Regions from separate parts of the Vibrio fortis genome, predicted to be linked through region 2. Evidence: riboswitches for the same ligand, from Rfam matches in the RefSeq annotation. Region 2 holds a riboswitch; the other holds the start of a gene.
The links. A riboswitch is a leader RNA that binds a small molecule or an ion and turns the genes downstream of it on or off. The one in region 2 is predicted to bind lysine.
Positions count from the first base shown of each region.

Region 1 (3,420 bases), 1.5 Mb from region 2:
TTGGTAGCATAAGTGCAAGGTCGGTCGCGCCAGCCATGTCACCTGCGATTGGTAGCATGATACCGAACGTACCCCATGATGTGCCTGTAGAGAACGCCATTAGGCCCGCAAGCAAGAATAGGATCACAGGTAGCCAGTGGTAATCAATGTTGCCCGTTGCTAGAGAAGATAGGTATGTACCCGTTTTCATGTCGCCAATAACTGAACCGATTGTCCATGCGAACACAAGGATCAGAATTGCACCAAACATTGAACGTGCACCAATCCACATAGTGCGAACAATTTCTACAACTGGAAGTTTTTGCTTAACCACGGTTGCTAGAGCAACAAGTAGGCCTAAGATGCCACCGTAAACAAGCGACTTACCTACATCTGTATTTTCAAATGCACCAAGTAAGTTAAACGCTTGGCCGTCTGCTGCCAGTGCTGCACCACCTGTGTAAAGCATTGCAGCTACTGTCGCCACGATAAGCGATACGATAGGCATGATTAGGTCAGACACTGAACCATTTTGGCTCTCTTCAATGTCTAGCTCTTCATTTAGATCGTGAGCTTGTTGGCTGTCATTATCACCTTCAAAACCACGACCTTGAGATGCTTCAATCTCATGGTCACGCATTTTGCCTACATCAAGGCCAAACCACGCCACTGCAAATACCATAAGTAGTGCAAATACTGCGTAGAAGTTCATTGGGATAAGACGGATGTATGCGCCCAGAGCCGAGTACTCAGTCATACCATGAGTCACAAGAATGCCACCAATAATAGTCATGATGTATGCACCCCAGCTTGATGCCGGCATGATCACACACATTGGAGCAGCGGTTGAGTCTAGGATATAAGCAAGCTTAGCGCGAGATACGTAGAAACGGTCTGTTACAGGGCGAGAAATCGCACCAACGGCTAGGCTATTGAAATAGTCATCAACGAAGATGAATACACCTAGGAATGCAGCCAATAGTTTAGAACCACGTTTGCTCTTAACACGAGACTGTGCCCATTCAGCAAACGCTCGAGTACCACCAGATAGCGTTAGCAGCGCCGTCATCATACCCAATAGAAGAAGGAACGCGACAATACTCATGTTCCAAGTGTTAATACCGCCGTCTTCAATGAAAACACCCGATACCTTAGTAACAACATAGCTCGCTGCATTACCAACTGAATAGTCAGCCAGTAGGATAGCGCCCATTACAATACCGACACCAAGAGAAACTAAAACACGACGAGTCACAATAGCAAGGCTCAGTGCCACAAGCGGCGGAAGCAATGATAAAGGCGATGTTGCAAAATCTATTAAATTCATGATCTTCAAAAACCAGTTTATTTTTATTTGGCTAGAGATCTACTGCAGACAAACTCGGTACAGGTGACCAAGCTCATGTTGAACTAAGCGAAAGGGAAGTGAACACTTCACCCAACCCTACAGTAGCGCTCCATAGTTTAAAATTAAGACTATGGCAGTGTTGTACCTATTTAGCACAACCCCAGCAAATTGCTTAGATATACAATTTACTTCGGCAATTACACCTTTTGCTCCCATTCATTGGCATCACCCCAATGAGAGTTACTCTTTGCAATTGCACCTCTACGTGCGATAACACTTTTAACTATTGTTAGTTTAATTTAACAACAATTTAACCAGCGTAGCGCATCAGGTAGCCGCAATTGTACTCAACAAAAGCAACAATGCAACATATCATCCCGAGAAAAATAACTTTTTTGTTAGTAAAGTAATCAAGGTGCTCACAACATAGCCACGCCTACTCCACTAGTCACATATCACATTTATAGAGTAGCACTACAATTATTATATCTTAAACTTAGCTACTCATCGGTTTTTCTGAAAGTTCCCTCTCTTTTTCAATATTTAAATAAGTTCCGATAAAAAATACTGTTTGTTTTCTTTAATACCTCTGTTTATTATTAGGAGGATTAATTAATTTATCTTGATGGGAAATATCATGTCTGAATTAACAAAAACTCTATTAAATATCCGTAGCCTTCGTGCATTCTCACGTGAATTAACTCTTGAGCAACTAGAAGAAGCACTAGACAAACTGACTATTGTTGTACAAGAGCGTCAAGAAGCTGAAGCTGAAGAACGTGCTGCTCGTGCAGAACAAGAAGCTAAGCTAGCTGCAATCGCAGATCAAATTGCTAAAGACGGCATTGACGTTGCAGATCTAATTGCTGCTCTTTCTGGCGAGTCAAAAGCAAAAGGCACCAAATCTAAGCGTGCTCCACGCCCTGCTAAATACAAATACGTTGATGGAAACGGCGAAGAGAAAACTTGGACTGGTCAAGGTCGTACGCCTTCTGCTATCCAACAGCAACTTGATGCTGGTAAATCTCTAGAAGATTTCGCTATCTAATAATTAGCAATCAAATTCATATAATAAAGGCCTATTTCGATAGGCCTTTATTTTTATCTGAATCAAACTGCTCTTTTAACTTTTCCCTCTTAAACAGTGTCGATACCATCACTGCCTTTCCTTTAGCTAAACACAGCCACAACCAAACCAAATCTCTTTGGAATAAACACTCAAAGCTAGGTGCATCACCTACCGTTGTTAACTGTATTTTTTAACCAAGCTATTCATCAAACACAAGGCTACGTACTTTTGTTTTACACCAACCCAAGTGAGAATAAGCAGGTTCATCACGTTCAACGTTAATTACCAAAAACCCAAAATTTATCTAGCGTTATACTAAAGTATATATGCCTGTGAATGCTGTTCCATTTTTGCCTGTAACGAATAATGCTCTCATCAATAACCGCCCCATTGTGCAATAGTCTCATTATTATTATGTATATACACGCACATGATAATCATCTGCGCATTATACATGCCGAATATTTCGAGACTTTTCTTAAGAACTTTCGACAACCACTTACACAAATAAAATACGAGGGTTTTCCCTCACTATTACTTACTTGACTATCGGCGATTTGAAACCTAAATCACACATTCGAATATTAATAGAAATAAAAAAACCTCAAACTAGGTTTGAGGTTTTTAGTCGATTCAACTTTAAATAGCGAAAGAGATTAACGCTCCCAATACGCTTCTTCTAAGCTATCTTCTCGCTCTGGAAGACCACGAGATAAACGTGGAGAGTGCTGAACTAATACTTCGTAACTTGCACGGTTTGAATATTTACATACTTGTGAAAACGAAGAGTAAGTCAAAAACGAGTGTTGGTGCTTACTTGAATTTGGCACGTTCTCTTTATGGTACTTATTAGCAGCCATATCATGTAGCAACGCAGATAATGCGGCATCGCCTGCGCCGTTAGTATTCTTAATTTTTTCAGGTCCGCCCATGTATGGTGCAATATGCGAGTACACTTTAATTGGAGACTCACACAATGCCTTGTGCGCAGGACGACTAAATTCAAAGCGGTTGAACTCAGCAA
Region 1 covers NZ_AP025487.1:2,052,424-2,055,843, forward strand. The annotation lists gene OCV50_RS08870 (Na+/H+ antiporter NhaC family protein) at 1-1,306, opposite strand, end outside; lysine riboswitch at 1,422-1,599, opposite strand; gene OCV50_RS08875 (H-NS family histone-like protein) at 1,965-2,375, shown strand; gene OCV50_RS08880 (inosine/guanosine kinase) at 3,053-3,420, opposite strand, start outside.
Region 1: linked by a shared signal. The riboswitch ahead of OCV50_RS08870 (Na+/H+ antiporter NhaC family protein) and the one ahead of lysC (lysine-sensitive aspartokinase 3) in region 2 are both predicted to bind lysine.

Region 2 (3,420 bases):
ACAGATTCGCAGCGAAGCACAATTTCTGTTCCCGAATCGAGACTTTTCGACAGTGCAATACCAACGTCCATCACAGGTAAAATCATCGACGTCATCAGCACAAAGTAGCGCTCAATAGCTCTGCGATAAACTTACTAGCACAAAAAAGGCGAACGAGATAACTCGTTCGCCTTTCAATTCAATGAATCGCTTAGCTTATTTCAAAACATCCGCCAGTGCTTTCAAACATAGAGCAACATTCTCTTTTCGAGCACCATAACCCATTAAGCCAATTCGCCACGCTTTTCCTGCTAGTGCACCAAGTCCTGCACCAATCTCTAGGTTGTACTCTTCAAGCAGACGCGTTCGAACAGCCGCTTCATCAATCCCTTCAGGGAAATACACCGCGTTCAGTTGCGGTAATCGACTTCCTTCTTCAACCACAAAGCTTAGTCCAAGAGATTCAAGGCCTGCTTTTAGCTCACGGTGCGCGGATTGGTGACGCTCCCAGGCATTCTCTAAGCCTTCATTGCGCAGAATCACTAACGATTCATGCAGAGCGTACAGGCTATTTACTGGTGCAGTATGGTGGTAGCTACGCTTTCCTTCACCGCTCCAGTACCCCAGTACCAAGCTCTGATCTAAGAACCAACTCTGTACTGGTGATTGGCGTGCTTTCATCTTCTCAACCGCTTTTTGAGAAAAAGTAACAGGCGAAAGGCCCGGTACACAAGACAAACACTTCTGGCTACCCGAGTACACAGCATCTAACTGCCATTCGTCCACCAGCAAAGGAACACCACCCAATGACGTAACCGCATCCACGATAGTCAAAGCATTAAAACGACGAGCAACTTGAGAAACCGCGTCAGCATCCGTGAGGGCGCCTGTCGATGTTTCTGCGTGAACAAACGCAACTGCAACCGCATCTGGGTGTTCAGTAAGTGCTTGTTCTACTTTATCAATCGATACCGGTTTTCCCCATTCGTCATCAACCAGAATCGCTTCGCCGCCACAGCGAACTACGTTCTCACGCATTCGCTCGCCAAAAACACCATTGCGACACACAATCACTTTTTCACCCGGCTCAATCAAATTAACGAAACAAGTTTCCATACCTGCACTACCCGGTGCTGAAACTGCAATCGTAAACTCATTCTCCGTTTGGAAGGCATATTTTAATAGCTGCTTAACCTCATCCATCATATTGATAAACAAAGGGTCTAAATGGCCGATGGTAGGACGGCTTAGCGCTTGCAGAACTCGAGGAGATATATCAGAAGGCCCAGGCCCCATAAGTGTGCGATGAGGAGGAAAAAAGCTTTCAGCGATGGAAGTAGTGTGCAGGTTAGACATAATTATCCCTTATGTTTATGACATGAACCTTCCACACTAAAGCAAATCCACTACCTCAGCAATTAACCGAAAGTCTCGAGGTCAAACCAGTGTCACAGAATTGTTAAATTTATTTTCACTTTATCTTGAGTTACCGATTGACATTCGTACCGCAAACACGTTCAATAAAACAGCTATCAAGCAGAAGAGGAGCACTGCCCAGGTAGATGTTTTGTGGAACCACATTTCCAATACAGAACATTCAGGGGGAGCAGTGCCGAGGTAACTGAAACATGTCGGGTTTCTGTTATCGGTTAATTGGGCTGAATCCCATTAACTGTCATCATTCCAATATGATGAGGAGCTTCTGAGGTTTACAATTCAAATACACACCTCTCTTTTTGCTCTAAACCCTCTCTTCAAAACATTGGACGTTGGATTACCAACAGTAATTTTTATTTTAGGAAGTCGGGAGATTTATCGTGAGCGCATCTAATGTAGCTGGTTCTTTTAATGTCGCCAAATTCGGTGGGACAAGTGTTGCTAACTTTGAAGCAATGAGTCGCTGTGCAGCCATTATTGAGAATAACCCAAATACCAAGCTTGTTGTCAGCAGTGCGTGTTCAGGCGTCACCAACCTTTTAGTTGAACTGGCTAACGGCGTACAAGACCAAACTCGCCGCCAAGAGTTAATGAGCCAACTAATGGAAATTCACCACGCGATTTTGGATCAGCTTGCAGAACCAATGAGCGTGGAAAAAGAGATCCATCTTATTCTGGATAATATTGCAAGTGCTGCAGAGGCTGCATCTTTTCAGTCAAGCGCTAAATTGACCGACCATTTAGTGGCGTGTGGTGAGCTAATGTCGACTCACCTTTTTGCTCAAATCCTTAGGGAGCGCGGTGTATCTTCGGTCCGATTTGATATCCGAGAAGTGCTGCGCACCAATGACGCTTACGGCAAAGCTGAACCTCAGCTAGAGCAGATCTCTCAGCTTGCTCAGGAGAAACTGATTCCATTGTGCCAAGAGCATGTAGTGATCACACAGGGCTTTATTGGTGCAGATGATGAAGGCAATACAACCACTCTTGGTCGTGGTGGAAGCGACTACTCAGCAGCGCTGATTGCAGAATCGGTACTTGCTTCTGGTTTAGAGATTTGGACAGATGTTCCGGGGATCTACACAACTGATCCTCGTATCGCTCCTAAAGCATCACCTATCCCAGAGATCAGCTTCAGTGAAGCCTCAGAGATGGCCAACTTTGGCGCTAAAATCCTGCACCCTTCCACGCTGGTACCAGCGCTACGTCATCAGATTCCAGTTTTTGTTGGTTCATCTAAAGAGCCAGAAAAAGGCGGTACTTGGATTCGCCAACAAGTGGAAAGCTCACCACTATTCAGAGCACTCGCCCTGCGCTGCAACCAAACTATGGTTACTCTGCGCAGTGCTAACATGTTCCACGCATACGGATTCCTAGCAAAAGTATTTGAGATCCTCGCTAAGCATAAGATCTCTGTCGATCTTATTACCACTTCAGAGATCAGTGTCTCTCTAACCCTAGATCAAACAGATACCTCTGGTGGTGCCCCGGAACTGCCTGAAGTTGTACGCAAAGAACTTGAAGAGCTATGTACGGTAGAAGTTGAGCATAATCTATGTCTTGTGGCGTTGATTGGTAACAATATGAGTGAAAGCAAGGGTTACGCTAAGCAAGTATTCAGTACACTTGAAGACTTCAACCTGCGTATGATCTGTTACGGTGCGAGCCCACACAATCTATGTTTCTTAGTGCATGAGTCAGTCTCTCGTTCGGCAATTCAAAAACTTCACCAAGAGTTATTTGAGCAAGAGTAAAAATTCAAACAGACACAAAAAAGGGTTGCTCAACAGCAACCCTTTCTCTTTCTAGTCGGCCCTAGTTAATATTTGGACCTAACCATTTCTCTGCTTCAAGCGTATCCCAACCCTTGCGATCTGCGTAGCTATCTACTTGATCTTGCTGAATCTGAGCAATCGCGAAATAGCGTGAATCAGGGTGAGAGAAATACCAACCCGATACTGATGCACCCGGCCACATTGCGTAGCTGCTGGTCAAAGACATATC
Region 2 covers NZ_AP025487.1:333,266-336,685, reverse strand. The annotation lists gene OCV50_RS01575 (PglL family O-oligosaccharyltransferase) at 1-118, shown strand, start outside; gene OCV50_RS01570 (pyridoxal-phosphate-dependent aminotransferase family protein) at 196-1,335, opposite strand; lysine riboswitch at 1,512-1,689, shown strand; gene lysC (lysine-sensitive aspartokinase 3) at 1,797-3,170, shown strand; gene metH (methionine synthase) at 3,232-3,420, opposite strand, start outside.